2 regions of the Halobacillus trueperi genome follow, and region 2 is predicted to be linked to the other one. Evidence: predicted binding sites of a transcription regulator. Region 2 holds the regulator's gene; the other holds the start of a gene.

Region 1 (8,177 bases), on a different contig from region 2:
ACTTCCTGTAGGTGCAACGGTTAAGAGATGGGAGTTTCTAATTCCATACGCAAGCACATCTTGGCGTATATCTTCTGGCATTTCCTTCATATAACCGGTTTGAATAAAACGTTCGCGCAGCTCTTTCGTCTCTGCATCCGTTTTTCCTGTTAAGAACGGAAAGCTTCCTTTTTCTTTCGCAAGTTCAATGGATTCACGATAGGCCGTGGTCGCGATGGCTTCAAAGATTTCATCGACCAGTTGATTTCCTTCTTCTGATCCATAAGTGGTTTCACAATAAATCAACAAGTCATGCAGCCCCATAACACCAAGTCCAATTCTTCGTTCTCCCAAGGCCTGTACTTTATTTTCTTCCAGGAAATAAGGGGTTGCATCAATTACATTGTCCTGCATGCGGACACCACGACGAACCGTTTTCTTTAGCTTTTCAAAGTCGACCTGCTTACTCTCTTTATCTGCAACATTTGCCAGGTTGACCGCCGCCAGATTACAAACAGAATAAGGGGCAAGCGGCTGTTCCCCGCAAGGATTCGTAGCGACTACCTTCTGCCCATATGCAGTTGCATTTGTTTTTTCATTGGCATTATCAATAAAGAATATACCCGGCTCAGCCGAATACGTAGCGCAAATATTGATGAGGTTCCATAGTTCGCTCGCTTTTACTTTACGATACGTGCGCACACCGAATCCGCGCGCTTCCCATTCACGAACATCACCACTTTGATGCCATTCTTCATTGTAGATTTCCATTTCTTCCGCTGTATAATTTTCAACATCCGGGAAGCGAAGGTCATAATCCGCGTCATTTTCCACTGCTTCCATGAACTCATTCGTGATACAAACAGAGATGTTGGCTCCTGTCAGGAATTCAGAATTATGAACAGTATAATTTCCACCCAAATAAAGCTTCTCTTCAGCTTCTTGAATGCTCTGGTCCGTAAATCCTCCTTGTCCTTGAATGTGCTTATAATTGACCACACTCTGGTACAAGTCTTTCTCAGTTTCAGTGAGAGGCGTAAACTTCAATTTATCTTTAGCCAACTGCTTGATCGACTCATCCTCGGTGTTCTCAATGAGGAAACGGAGAATTCTTGTATTTTGCATCTTAGAAATAATAAACTCCAGGATGTCGGGATGCCAGTCAGCTAACATGATCATTTGCGCCCCGCGTCTTGAACCGCCTTGTTCCACTAGGTGTGTAAGCTTCGCTATATCATCGAGCCAGGAAACCGAACCTGAAGATTTACCATTCACTCCTCTAGCCAGCGTGTTCCGAGGACGTAGCGTCGAGCCGTTTGTTCCAACTCCACCTCCACGGGACATGATCTCCATCACTTGCTTACGGTGATCCGATATTCCTTCACGGGAGTCTTGAATGTATGGCATCACATAACAATTAAAATACGTTACGTCGGTTTGTGAACCTGCGCCGTACAAAACACGTCCAGCTGGAATGAAATTCAACCCTGATAATTCTTCATAAAAATCGTTAAAGCTTTGTTGTTTCTTTTCTGGATCTGTTTCTACTTCTGAGAGCCCGGACGCATTACGAAGTGCAATCTGTTCGTAATAGACTTCCAGAGGTTTATCGATTGTATCAAGATTACGTTTGATCAATCCTGTCTTTCGTTCTTCTTCATGCTCGAGAACATTTACAAATTCATCTTCCACTCTCACAATCGCCTGGTGGGACTGCCAATCAATGGAATGAATAAACCCAAATCCCCGAGCAGGAAACTTCGGATCGTCCTTAACTGTAAGAACAACGAAATCTCCCTCTGCAAGAGTTAACTTTTCTGTATCTTTAAACGCATACCTATCAAGCATCACTAGTCTTGAAACACCTTTGTGCGTAATCGTCATGGATTCAGTTATCTCATGGACCTGTGGAAATTGCCTGATATCAGCATTAAGGCGCTCCACATCAATTTTCGTGTGTACATCTATGGAGGTGGTCGTCTGCATTTTGCATCTCTCCCTTTAAACTAAAAACTAAATAATTTTCATTTGATATAAGTAACATACCACATCTACAAAAAGATAATCAATATATTGTGTTGTGGTAATTTTCAGTCACCATATATTGTGCTGTTGAACGAATGTGTAGAAACTTGTCAATCAAAAAATCTTGAGATATTAAACGTATGACCCAGAGATTAAAAGAAAAACCAGCTCTCTGTTGTTTCTTTCAGCTTTTTCATCATTTGCATACAACTACCATCTACAATCCTCGACAAAATAACACTTTCACTCAAGTTTCGTAAAAATTTTTTTGAAATACTCCTCATTCCCTCCTATAATAGATAGAGGAATAGAGAAATGAGGGGGATGGAAAGATGGATTTATGGATCTTAATCGCAGCGGTCCTATTGGTTATCGCTTTCGGTTTGTATAGATTCTTCAAAGCAAGAAAAATCATGACCACATTACCAGAAGACAAGTTCCGCGAAGGCTACAGAAAAGCCCAGTTGATTGATGTTCGTGAACCGAAGGAATTTGATGGCGGCCACATCTTGGGAGCAAGAAATATTCCTTTATCTCAAATGAAAAACCGCCTTATTGAAATCCGTAAAGACAAACCTGTTTATCTATACTGCCAAAGCGGTGCCCGTTCTGCACGTGCCGCAATGATGCTCCACAAACAAGGATATGAAGACCTCAATATGCTTGAAGGTGGATTCAAAAAGTGGAATGGCAAAATCAAAGCGAAAAAGTAATCACCCTCCCGGTTCCCTAAGAACCGGGATTTTATTTTTTCTTCCCATTAAACTATCGCTCCCCACGGAAAGCGAACCTTTTCCCGGAGCCCCTAAACTCCCACAAAAGTCTCGAAATCAATTCTTCCACAATCCTGCCATATTGTTTAAGAGATAAAACCCGGAGTCCATATGTAGATGGACTCCGGGTTTTTGTTATAGCTCTTTTTGGTATCTTAATACAGGTTTACGTGCTGCTTGCGTTTCGTCCATACGACTCACAATCGTTGTATGAGGAGCCTCTTGGACTATTTCAGGGTCATTCTTAGCTTCTTGTGCGATTTGAATCATACGATCAATGAAGTCGTCCAGCGTTTCTTTTGATTCCGTTTCCGTCGGCTCGATCATGAGGGCCTCTTCCACATTAATCGGGAAATAAATGGTCGGCGGATGATAGCCGAAGTCAAGGAGACGCTTCGCCATATCCAATGTGCGGACCCCAAGTTTTTTCTGACGTTTTCCTGACAAAATGAATTCGTGTTTACAATGACGGTCGAATGGAAGATCAAATTCCTCTTGAAGACGTCGCATCATGTAATTCGCATTGATAACGGCGTATTCGCTCACTTTTTTCAAGCCTTCTGGTCCCATCGTACGGATGTACGTATAGGCACGGACGTTAATTCCGAAGTTCCCATAGTAAGGCTTCACTCTCCCAATGGATTGTGGGCGGTCATAATCAAACACATACAGATCATTTTCCTTCGTCAAAATCGGTGCTGGTAAGTATTCAGCGAATTCTGCGGTTACGCCGACAGGGCCTGACCCTGGGCCTCCGCCTCCGTGAGGACCTGTGAATGTCTTATGAAGGTTCAAGTGAACGACATCAAAGCCCATGTCTCCTGGTCGTGCATAGCCAAGAATTGCGTTAAGGTTCGCTCCATCATAATAGAGCTTACCACCAGCTTCATGCACAATCGCTGCCATTTCTTCAATATCCTCTTCAAACAAGCCGAGAGTATTCGGGTTGGTGAGCATTAAGGCTGCCGTTTGCTCATCGACCACTCGTTTCAAATCTTGTAGGTCTACAAGACCTCTTTCATCCGATTTGACCGTTACCGCTTCAAAACCTGCGACTGTAGCTGAGGCAGGGTTCGTACCGTGAGCAGAGTCCGGTACAATGACTTTCGTCCGGTTCGTCTCTCCTCTTGCTTCATGATAAGCACGGATCATCATTAATCCTGTCCATTCACCGTGTGCGCCGGCAGCTGGCTGTAAAGTAACGGTATCCATTCCAGTGATCGCTGCCAGAGACTCTTGCAAATCATACATTAAATGTAGAGCCCCTTGGACACTTTCTACCGGCTGGTAAGGATGGATATGACTGAATCCAGTCAGCCTCGCTACATCTTCATTCATTTTCGGATTATATTTCATTGTGCAAGATCCAAGAGGGTAAAAGCCTGAATCCACGCCATGATTCCTTTTGGAAAGGGCGGTGTAGTGGCGCATAATTTGAAGCTCACTTACCTCCGGAAGGTCCGGTTCACTTTTTCTGACATAGGCTTCTCCGATCATGTCATCGACATCTGTGTCGGGTACATCGAACTCTGGCAAACTATAACCCGTACGACTTTCTTGGCTTAATTCAAATATCAATGGAAAGTCCTGATTAGACATGAAGATCCCCCATTTCCTTGACAAACGTATCTATCTCTTCTTTTGTCCGGATTTCTGTTACAGCTACTAACATACAGTTCTTCAGTCTTTCATCGACCTCACCAAGGTCATAACCTCCGATGATCCCTTGATCAAGCAGCTTGTGGTTAACCTCTTTTACGTCTTTGTCTAATTTGACTACAATTTCATTGAAAAATGCTCCATCAAAAACAACCTCTAAGCCATTTTGCTGGAGTTGTTTCTTCATATAGGCTGCTTTTTGGATGTTCATCCAGGACATCTTTTTCAGTCCCTGTTTGCCAAGCGAAGACATCGCTACGGATGAAGCAAGAGCATTCAAGGCCTGATTGGAACAAATGTTGGAGGTGGCTTTATCACGACGAATATGCTGCTCTCTTGCCTGTAAAGTCAACACAAAGCCGCGACGTCCTTCCTCATCCACCGTCTGACCGACGAGTCTCCCCGGTACTTTTCTCATCAATTTTTTCGTTGTTGCAAAATACCCACAGTGCGGGCCTCCATACTGAGCTGGTATTCCGAAAACTTGAGCATCTCCGACAACGATATCGGCTCCAAATTCACCTGGAGGCGTTAAGTATCCTAATGCGAGAGGGTTGCTTGATGTAATCATCATCGCTTTTTTCTGTGTATCCACAATAGCTCTAACCTGCTCCAGTGGTTCGATTTGACCGAAAAAGTTCGGGTACTGGACCACAACACTTGCCGTGTTTTCATCAATTTCTCTTTCTAATTGCTCAAGGTCTGTTCGGCCATCCTTATGGTCAATCTCCACCACTTCAACCCCAGGTCCTTTAACATAGGAATGGATAACAGCTAATGATTCAGGGTGAATCGCTTTCGAAACGAGAACTTTCTTTTTCTTCGTTTGTCCTGCAGACAGGTTGACCGCTTCAGCTAAAGCCGTCCCGCCATCATACATCGAGGAGTTCGCCACATCCATTCCTGTCAATTCACAAATCATCGTTTGGAATTCAAAGATCGCCTGCAGCTCCCCTTGAGAAATTTCAGGCTGATAGGGAGTATAGGCCGTGTAGAATTCCGATCTTGAAATCACATGATCTACAATTGAAGGAATGTAATGATCATAGACACCCGCCCCAAGAAAAGAGGTATGAGATTTCAAATGGACATTCTTTTCCGCAAGTTCCGTTAATTCTTTCATCAGTTGAAATTCATTTTTAGGTTCTTTGATTTCTAAATCACCGTTAAAACGGATACTTTCGGGTATATCTGAGAAAAGTTCATCGGAGTGCTGAACACCGATCACATCCAGCATTTCTTTTTTATCTGTTTCTGTCATGGGCAAATAACGAAACTCCATACTTCCATCCCCCTTGATTTATCTTTTATAAAAAGGTGTTTTGACGACTTTCGCTTTCAATTTCCTCTTACGGACTTGAACCGTCACTTCTGTCCCCTCAGCCGTGTATTCTCTATTAATGAGGGCCAGACCAACGTTTTTCCCTAGGGTCGGTGACTGTGTCCCTGTAGTAACAAACCCAATGACCTCTTCTCCGTCCAGGACATCGTAATGGGTACGAGGAATCCCCTTGTCGATCATCTCAATCCCTACGAGTTTTCGTCCGGGCCCCTCTTCTTTTTGCCTTTTTAAAACTTCTTTACCAATAAAGTCTGCTTCTTTTTTCACTTTCACGGCGAAATTCAATCCTGCTTCGATTGGTGTGATTTCTTTACTAAGCTCCTGGCCATACAGGGCAAGGTTCGCTTCAAATCGCAGCGTGTCACGAGCTCCGAGTCCAACAGGTTTCAAGCCAAACGGTTCACCAGCCTCAAGGATTGCTCGCCACAACTGGGCGCCGGAATCAGCGTGCAGATAAATTTCAAACCCGTCTTCCCCCGTATATCCTGTGCGGGATACAAGGGCCTTTCCATCGACACCCTTCAATTCCACACCTTGTTCGAAACGGAAAAACTTGATGGCTGAAAGATCCGTTTCCGTGATGGTCTGAAGCGCATCTTCCGCTTTCGGGCCCTGGACAGCCAGCTGTACGTATTCATCAGAGACATCTTCCACGGTTACGTCGCCTTCCTGATGTTCTTTTAACCATTCATAGTCCTTTTGACGGTTCGCTGCATTGACAACAAGTAGGTATTTGTCTTGAGCAAGATGGTAAACGATCAAATCATCAACCGTTCCTCCATCTTCATAGCACATAATCGTGTATTGCGCTTTCCCTGGTTCCAGCTTAGACACGTCGTTCGTCAGCATTTTTTGCAGAAAAGGAAGACTATCCGGTCCTTCCACCATCACTTCTGCCATGTGAGAGACATCAAACAACCCTGCGGCTGTTCGAGTGGCCTGGTGCTCCTCTTTGATACTGGAAAACTGCACAGGTAGATCCCATCCGCCAAAATCGATGGTTTTTGCTCCGAGTTTCTTGTATTCAGAGTACAACGGTGTTCGTTTTAAATCTGCCATTGGAACCACTCCTTATCACTGATTTCGCCCATAAAAAAAGAGACTTCACCGCTTGCACGGGAGTCTCTGTCCGTTTCACCAGAAAGTTTCACATCAGGAAAACCTGACGCTTGCTTCTTGGGTGGTTTGCACACAAAATGCAAACACTCTCCAGAGTTGCGTCCTATAGAGGTCTTTTTGCCTGAGAGATTCACAAATGATTGCTTGCTCCTTCGGCGCCACGAACGTGGTCTCTCCCTCTACAGTCATTCGCTTTCGTATTTTTCTAGATTTTACCGGGCATACTATTGTGTAACGTTCACACAATGTTTTGTATATTTTCAGCATCATTATATCACGCGTCTTTCACAAAAGACATGATAATTCTACAATAATTCACAATCTTTTATCATTCCTATTGATGGAGGGCTACAAATATGATCGAAATACATCCAGACCAGTCATTTATTGAATTATTGAGCGAGAACCTGGAACATCCCGACAGACTCGCCACATGGGATGGTTTTAAGCTTGCTTATCAAGCGGCTCAATTTAAAACCGTACCAAAATTCGATGGCCTTCTTGCTCTTGAACACCTTCCCCATGTAGATTTTATGGAACACCAGATTGAAGCGGCAGAAACAGCGGTCCATCAGATGAATGGACGTGCCATTCTAGCTGATGAGGTAGGGCTCGGAAAGACGTTGGAGGCAGGACTGATTCTAAAAGAGTATATGATCAGGGGAAGAGCTAAAAAAATTCTCATCTTGACACCTGCTTCCCTCGTAAATCAATGGATACAGGAATTAAACGAAAAATTTTATATCCAGGCTGCTTCTCCAAGGAAGAAACAGGCCTCTTGGAAAGAATGGGATGTGACGGTTACTTCCATAGATATGGCTAAACGTGAAAACCACAGGGAAGTCATTCTGGATATTGACTACGATCTTATCATTATTGACGAAGCTCATAAGCTCAAGAACCATCAAACGAAAAATTACCAGTTCGTACAGTCTTTGAAAAAGACGTATTGCCTTCTATTAACTGCCACACCCATTCAAAACAAATTGAGTGATTTGTTTAATTTAGTATCCATTCTTAAACCCGGTTACCTCGGAAACTTGACCGACTTTAAGAAGAAGTATAAAGAAAATGCTGCCGATAAGGATAATATCCAACACATCCATTCCCTTGTCGGACATTTAATGATCCGGAACCGTAGAAAAGACACCGGCCTTGACTCTTCCAAGCGGAAAGTTGTCAATGAACGACTTTCGTTTTCAGATGAAGAAATGGATATGTACAAAAAACTGGAAGGATTGAAATCGAACCATCCGTCCTTCACATGGCTGACACTCGCA
Region 2 (8,177 bases):
TTGTTCTACATCTCCGCGATTACTCGTCATCAACACTTTCTCCAACTCGTTCAAATTGTAGTTAGAAGTGAAGAAAACCGGAAGTCTTTCCATCATTCGGTAGTGGAGAATACTTCCGAGTACCTCATCTCTAAACCACGCAGATTGAGATTCTGCACCTATATCATCAAGCATGAGTACAGGAATTTCTTTGAATGCTTCAATCTTTTCATTCATGGAATCGTCTTTGATTGATGCTTTAATTTCTCTTACAAATTCCGGCATATAGATGACCATAGAAGGGATATTTTTTGAACTTAGTTCATTCGCGATAGCTCCCAGGAAATAAGTTTTCCCCACACCAAACGGGCCATGAAAGTACAACCCCTTACTTGGCAGTTCATCATTAAGACCTTCAATATATTGGACAGTTCGTTCCACGGCAGCTCCCCGATCCGGGTCTTGAAGATCCATTCGTTCTAATGAAGCCTCAAGGATTTCACGTGGCATATGGAGACTTCTCACTAAAGATTTTTGCTCTTCCTGCTGTTCATGTTTCCGTTGACGGCGACATTTATCATAAATCAACTTCACATCAGAACCTTCCACTTCTACTCTTGGAACGTAACCGGGAAGGATATTGATACACTCTTCACGTGTTGGGCATTTCTCACAGTTTTTTGACTGAGTACGGTATTCATAGAGTTTAATCAACTGTTTCTCTATCGCTTCTTCCGTTAACTCTTCATGCTCCTGCATCAACTTTTTAACTTCCGAGGCTTCCATAACTTCTGCTTTCATATGGTTCATTCGTTTTTGAAACTGCTCGTTGTTACGCATCCATTTATTTAATGATTGTTGAATAGGTTCCATTGTTATCCCCCCTTTTAATTACCTTTGTTCGTCAATCTTTTTATCCTTGCCGCTATATCATCCGTATTAACTTGTGATCCTTCTTGCTTTTCATGTTTCTCGTGCTGAGGAGCCTCTTGTTGTTTGAACCAGGCTGGGATGACTTCTTCTTTTTGGTTTTTACGCTTTTGAGACTTCTGTTTTCCCCATTGCTGGTATTTCTGATGCTCGGCCTTGGCGAGGTTCATCGCTTGTCTCACGGTCGTTACATTTTTTCTCGCCCAGTGACTTGCGATTTTCTCAAGGTAAGGCTTCGACAATTTCATATCGGTTTTTAATAGGACGTAATGCACGAGTACATTCATGACCCCTGGTTCAATTCCTTGTTCTGTCATCACGTCACGAATCATTTTCAAATCTTGTTCAGACGCACGGTTACCATTGGATACATCTTCAAGCAATTCCCTAGGAGAGATTTCCTCAAGCATTTGAATGAACTGATCCTCTTTTGTCCCATTTGTTGACGTGTTTTCCACTTTCATTTTCTCTCTGCGATCTAGAGCTGAATCTCTCTGTCTGTCATTCTTTTGTTCCTTCATAAAATCATGACAAGCTGCCTTCAACTCTTCTTCCACTAAGTAATGATTTTCATCAATGGCCCAGGTGACCGCTTTTTCCAGCTCAGTGTTTGAAAGATCATACAACGTCGCCAATTGAACAATCAACTTCTTGTTGCGCCCATTTAATATTTGTTCTGATGGATACATTCGCTTTTTTAATGCATGGTTCAGCCAGTGAAAGTCCACTCGATCCATGGATGCTACCGGCCCTCTGGATTCTGGTTGATGATTCTGCTGCTTTGCAATGGTTTCAGTTTCTCTTTGGACAGTTTCAATCATTTTGTTATGGAAGACTTCATCAAAAGTCGCGGTAATTTCAGTAAAACCATCAAGCGTTTGTCTGGCGTTCAACAAACGGCTTTGTAAGCGCTCATACTTTTCCTTACCCAACTCATAATGCAGCAGCAAAGAGAGCATATCATCAAGAAAGAACTCTTCAGGAGAAAAAGGAGGGCGCACAGAGTAAAGATATACCGCCTGTTGATCTTCCTCAATTGAGCGGAACGTCCGTAATAGTCCGATAGCCTCCAGTTTCCCCCTCGCCTCATAAATTTTGTCCAAAGGGGCAGAAAGGTAAGACATCAATGTATGGTGAGACTGTACCTGATCCCCTTCAACCATATCCGATTCTGATATAAGGACATGATAAAGCGAGACCGCCAACCTCCCTACAATCGGCTGGTATAAATGTGACAAGGAACGATGAAAACTTCGAGGCAACTCTCCATTACGAATAATTTTAAAACCGTCTACAGGGAGAAGTTTGCCAATAGAGTAACTCACCGCCTCCACCTCCTTCAATCGTTAAAGCTTATTCATTCTATTTCAAACAGGAAACCAAGATTCTTTTCATATCTCAAACAAAAATGGCCCCTAAAACTGTAATCCTAGAAAAAGAAAATGAGCCGGAACAGGCTCATTCATTGTCTTCATGTTTAATTAATTCCTTTAATTCGTCGATGAAAACATTGATGTCCTTGAACTGTCGATATACAGAAGCAAAACGAACATAAGCAACTTCATCAATGTCAGACAGACGCTCCATCACCATTTCACCGATATCTTCACTCATGACTTCAGAAACGCCACGATTTCTTAATTCCTTCTCGATATCCATGGTCACTCGTTCCAGTTCCTCCACGGCCACCGGTCTCTTTTCACAAGCTCGAATCAGTCCACGCATCAATTTTTCACGGCTGAACTCTTCTCTTGTGCCTTCTTTTTTCACAACGATCAGCGGAACTTCTTCTATCCGTTCAAAAGTTGTGAACCTGAATTGGCATTGTTCGCACTCTCTACGTCGTCTGATCGCCTGTCCTTCTTCGATTGGCCTGGAATCAAGGACTTTTGTACTTTTATAGTGGCAATTCGGGCACTTCACGTATGATCAACTCCACATCATCTTCTTTTCGGCAGTATTCAGGAAGGATCCACCGTTGTGAACTGACTGTCCAATTTTTGATAAAGCTGAACGATTAGATTCCGGCTGTACCCAAAATCAACAGGTCCTCCTGAGTCCGTTGTGACAGAAAAGTCAACGGCTGTTCGAAAAGGACGGACCATGATGATCGTCGCCACTATAAACGCGCGTCTATTGCCTTTATATTTGACGGTCAGTTCTCCACGTTCCTTAGAACTTGCTACAATTTCTGAAGGTGACGAAAAAAGTCCTTCCACAGCGCGGAAGAGATCATCATGTTTTGCTTTATAATAGTGTGTGACAAGCGCAGAATCCTTATGCTCTTCACTCGTTTCTGAATGTTTGCTGAAATACCTGGAAATAAATGCTTTCACTTACCTAACCCCTTCAATTTCATTCGACATTATCTCCCTTTATATTAACATGACTTAGGAAAATAAGAAATGATTATTGAAACCAATGGGTCCCTAATCCCCCCCAGTCCAATATTCCGCATAAGATCCCGATTGTGGAAGACTCAATTTCGAGATATTTCCGGGCTTCGTTTGCCAAAATGGGAGTCAGGGGTGGTTGGGAAGCTACTCGCTTTCCTGTGGGGGAGTGGCGAGCTTCCTCGGACTACGTCCTGCGGGATCTCGCCTATCTCCTTTCTCCCACGGGAGTCTCGCAGCTTCCCAACCACCCCATTCGATGTAAGGGAGATACGAACCCCTATACCGAGAGGAAGTGTCTCCCACTCTTCTCACCTAAGTAGGCATAAAGCGCTCTGGATCAAGCTTTTACGTTCTGAATGCCCGCTGTGGAGAGGTTTATATTATCCCTTTCCCTCAATCATACAAGCTGATTTTCCAGAAGTGGTTTCGAGAACCTTCCATGGCAAAGGGGCGGAGGGGAATGGGGAGACTCCTGCGGGAAAAGAGTGCTAGGTGAGACCCCGCAGGACGCAGTCCGAGGAGGCTCATCGCGCTCCCGCGGAAAGCGAGCCATCCCCCGCAGCCCCCATCCACTCAACAAAAGTCTCGAAATCGAATCTTCAAGAATACTGCCATTTACTTTAATAACTGAGTAATTAAGAAAAAATGGGCTTTGAGTTTTATAATGAAAAAGAAGCCACGCGTTTGGAGTTGCGTGGCTTCTTCCTATTATAGAGCGCGAGACTGCTGTACTTCTACAGGTCCCATTCCTCTTGGTACTTCTACCGTTTCATTTTTCCCCGCTTCTAGTGCATCAACGATGTACTGAGCGGCGACATTAGGATCAATGCGATCTCCGCATGTATAAACATCAATACTTGCATAGCCATGTTCTGGAAAACTATGAATCGTCAAGTGCGATTCAGAAATGATGACCACTCCACTAACTCCGTGGGGGGCGAATTTATGAAACGCGACTTCTCGTACTTCCGCACCAGCTTTAAGAGCAGCATCTACAAAGACTTGTTCTATATACGACATATCGTTCAATTTTTCTTCATTACAATTCCATAATTCAGCAATTACGTGTCTTCCCATTGTATCCATATTAAGGATCCCCCTTTGTACATTCACTCTTCAATACCTCTGAAATAACAGCCATGAACTACCACGGGGGAAAGTTAGTCCTGAGAGGTCCTAACCCTTTGAGTAGACATGAATTTATATGAAATTCAGAAGTTCAAGAGAAAGTATATATGGTTTACCCCTAATTTGCAAGAAATATTTTACTGGCTTTTGGACAACACTTCTTGCCGCCCCCTGGGGACTCAGATACAACAGGATTCGAGTTGTTTATGACACTCGGGCCTCTTTTTCTTGTTTCATCATGTTACCGACATACTTAGCAAGGTCTACCACACGGCAGGAATATCCCCACTCATTATCATACCATGCCAGTACTTTTACTTTACGGTCATCAATGACTTGTGTAGACAACCCATCTATGATCGCTGAGGATGAGGAAGTCGTGTAATCGATGGAAACGAGTGGCTCTTCACTGTATTCCAATATTCCTTTCATTCCACCCTCAGCCATTTTCGCAAAGGTCTCATTCACTTCATCTGCCGTCACTTCCCTTTTTAAATCGACGACAAGATCAACAAGAGATACATTCGGAGTCGGTACGCGCAAAGCCATACCATTCAATTTCCCTTGAAGAGTCGGGATCACTTCCCCTAAGGCTTTAGCTGCTCCTGTAGATGTAGGGATGATCGATTGAGTACACCCGCGTGCCCTACGTAAGTCTTTATGTGGGTTATCTAAATTCTTCTGATCATTGGTAAAGGCATGGACGGTTGTCATCAATCCATTTTCAATGCCAAATTCATCCTCCAACACTTTTACTACAGGGGCAAGACAGTTAGTTGTGCAGGAAGCATTTGAGATGACATCGTGACTGTCCGGCATATATGTTTCTTCATTAACACCCATCACAATCGTCGCATCCACTTGTTTTCCAGGTGCTGTAATGATGACTTTTTTAGCTCCAGATTCTAAATGAAGACCTGCTTCTTCTTTCGTTTTAAACTTGCCTGTTGCTTCAATTACAATATCGATATCCAGTTCGTCCCATGGCAGCTCCAATGGGTTCCTAGTTGAACACAGCTTCACTTTTTTCCGATTGACGACTAAGTCCCCATCAACGACATTGACCTCACCTTGAAAACGCCCGTGGACACTGTCGTATTTAATCATGTGAGCAATTGTTTCAGCTGGATAACTTGCATTAACGGCTACCAAATCCATAGATTCATCCGCCACAGCCTTTCTAAATACCATGCGACCAATTCTTCCCAAACCATTAATTGCAATCTTTGTTTTCCCCATGCTGTTCCAGCCCCCTATATATGATATACTTTTACTCTGTAATTCCTAGATTAGTATAACATATTGTAAGCGGTTTTACATACAGAACAAAAACTTTCCACAAAAAATAACACGTCTACCCAGACGTGTTATTATACGATGTCCCAACCGTGAAGTATGTCATTTAATTGCTGTAAACTTCCCTCAACCGTTCCGGTATTATCAATGACCGCATCCGCCATTTCTGCTTTCTTTTTCACAGGGATCTGCGCACGGATCCGCTCTTCAGCATCCTCTCGTCCCGACTGATCTCTTTCCATCAAGCGTTCCAATTGTGTTTTTTCATCCACATACACAACAAGGATCTTTTCAACGTAATCTGTTAAGTTGCTTTCGAACAGCAATGGAATATCCAGGACGACCGCTTGATATTGTTGCTGCTTATACTGCTCGCGCCGCCTGATCATCTCTTCCCTTACTTTAGGGTGGACAATGCCATTCAATTGTTTTCGCTTTGTCTCGTCAGCAAAGACGACCTTGCCGAGCTTTTTACGATCCAGATCCCCGCCTTCTTCAAGCACCTGTTCTCCAAAGGTTTCTACAATTTCTTGATACGCAGGTTCTCCAGGTTGCACGACATCCCTTGATATTTGATCAGCATCAATGACAGGTATATCCATATCCTTGAACATCTTAGCTACGGTACTTTTTCCACTTGCAATACTTCCTGTTAATCCAATGACTAAAGTCATCCTGACACCTCCTTAAGACAACTTGATCAAGCCGATAATGATGAGTAACACTCCAGGTAAAATGGACAAACTTTCCGCTTTATCACTAAGCTTGGAGCCGCTCAAAATCCCACATCCAAGCATGCAGAAAGTCGCTACGGTAATCATAACCGCTGTAAATAAAATAGGAATTCCGATGAGAGCTCCACTGATTCCAGCTCCAATGGTATCGAGGGATAGTGCGGCTCCAAGCAGCCATACTTCTTTTCCGCGGATGCCACCAGAGTGGTCCACATCCGCCGCTAAGGGGTCGTTCAATACTTTTGCCGGGTTAAGCCACGGCTCCTTCTTTTCTTCACTATCCTTCTCTTTCTTAAAAAACTGCCATAAGAAATAGATACCGATTCCGATTAACGCAAGTGCCCCGACGCGTTCGGCGTCTTCTGCTGCCACCACCGCTGCCAGTAAATGACCAAAATAGGAAGACAACAGAAACATACAACCGGAGACACCCGCAATTAAAAAGACACCTCTTAATGTAAGGCCGACCTTTTTCAAACCTAATACGCAGCCGATTCCAAAGCTATCGATGCTGACTGCTGTAACGAATAAAAAAATGAACATGGCAATCCCCATGCATCCCACACCTTCATATCTTAAGCTGTGGGATAGTATATGGGGGTTTACCTAGTAGTGTGTAAAGGTTGACACTTAGGACAAATGTGAGTCCCTCTTCCGCTGACCTTCAACTTCTTAATCGGAGTGCCACATTGAACGCATTCCGTATCCTGCTTTCCATAAACACGGAGCTTCTGCTGAAACATCCCAATTTCCCCCTGACTATTTAAGTAAGAACGAATTGTCGTTCCGCCCTGGTCAATAGCCTCAAGGATAATGAAAATACTCGCTTCACGAAGCTTTTCAACCTCGGCTTTTATCAAAGTATTAGCGATTCTTTCAGGATGAATGCCTGCCCTGAAGAGGGCTTCGTCTACATAAATATTTCCCAGCCCAGCTACAATCGATTGGTCAAGCAAGACAGCTTTTATATTCCTAGACGTTTTCTTCAGCCTCTTATAGAAATAATCCACGGTGAAAGCTTCATTGAATGGATCAGGTCCTAATTGAATAAGTGGTTTATTTTCAAGCTCCATTCCTTTTGGAAAAGCATGCATCGTCCCGAATTTACGCACATCGTTATATCGAAGTTCTGTTCCATCGGTAAAGTGAAAGATCACATGTGTATGCTTCGGCTTTTCAGTCGCACCCTCATAAACACCAAACTTTCCTTCCATGCGCAAATGGGAGACGAGTGCAATGTCGTCCATATGGAAGATTAGAAACTTCCCTTTCCGATCGATATCTTGAATGGTCTGGCCAACCAATAACTGCTCAAACTCTTTAGGGTCTTGAGGTTGTTTAATGATATTCCCCCAGAACACGGATACCTTTTCAATCTCTTTTCCTAAAGCGAGGTGTTTCAATGTTTTCCTGACTGTTTCTACTTCAGGTAACTCTGGCATCTTTTCATTCTCCTCTTACTTTGCATCATACCATGTGTCCCCGTATGAAGAATCGACCTTTAGAGGGACATCTAAATCTACGGTATTTTCCATGACAGATGATACAATCTCTTCTAACTGCTTCACTTCTTCTTTTGGTGCTTCGATGATCAATTCGTCATGCACTTGCAGCAGGACTTTGGCTTCCATTTTCTCTTCTTGAAGTCTTTCTTCGAGGTCGATCATCGCTTTTTTAATAATATCGGCTGCGCTTCCCTGAATCGGTGTATTCA

The links. Region 2 encodes NrdR, which represses ribonucleotide reductase genes. Its sites were predicted from a motif close to AACACNATATATNGTGTT; they were not measured.
Region 1: a site for NrdR is predicted at 2,073-2,090, ahead of DYE48_RS03495 (vitamin B12-dependent ribonucleotide reductase). Genes of this name have one in related genera too.

What each region holds. Positions count from the first base shown of each region.
Region 1 is NZ_QUAE01000002.1:178,127-186,303, forward strand. Features, by position in the region: gene DYE48_RS03495 (vitamin B12-dependent ribonucleotide reductase) at 1-1,965, opposite strand, end outside; gene DYE48_RS03500 (rhodanese-like domain-containing protein) at 2,337-2,717, shown strand; gene gcvPB (aminomethyl-transferring glycine dehydrogenase subunit GcvPB) at 2,913-4,376, opposite strand; gene gcvPA (aminomethyl-transferring glycine dehydrogenase subunit GcvPA) at 4,369-5,718, opposite strand; gene gcvT (glycine cleavage system aminomethyltransferase GcvT) at 5,737-6,837, opposite strand; glycine riboswitch at 6,902-6,993, opposite strand; glycine riboswitch at 6,997-7,086, opposite strand; gene DYE48_RS03520 (DEAD/DEAH box helicase) at 7,254-8,177, shown strand, end outside.
Region 2 is NZ_QUAE01000012.1:79,129-87,305, reverse strand. Features, by position in the region: gene dnaI (primosomal protein DnaI) at 1-852, opposite strand, end outside; gene DYE48_RS14335 (replication initiation and membrane attachment family protein) at 867-2,234, opposite strand; gene nrdR (transcriptional regulator NrdR) at 2,368-2,832, opposite strand; gene DYE48_RS14325 (cytosolic protein) at 2,871-3,245, opposite strand; gene speD (adenosylmethionine decarboxylase) at 4,014-4,391, opposite strand; gene DYE48_RS14310 (glyceraldehyde-3-phosphate dehydrogenase) at 4,638-5,672, opposite strand; gene coaE (dephospho-CoA kinase) at 5,804-6,403, opposite strand; gene ytaF (sporulation membrane protein YtaF) at 6,416-7,018, opposite strand; gene mutM (DNA-formamidopyrimidine glycosylase) at 7,066-7,905, opposite strand; gene polA (DNA polymerase I) at 7,921-8,177, opposite strand, start outside.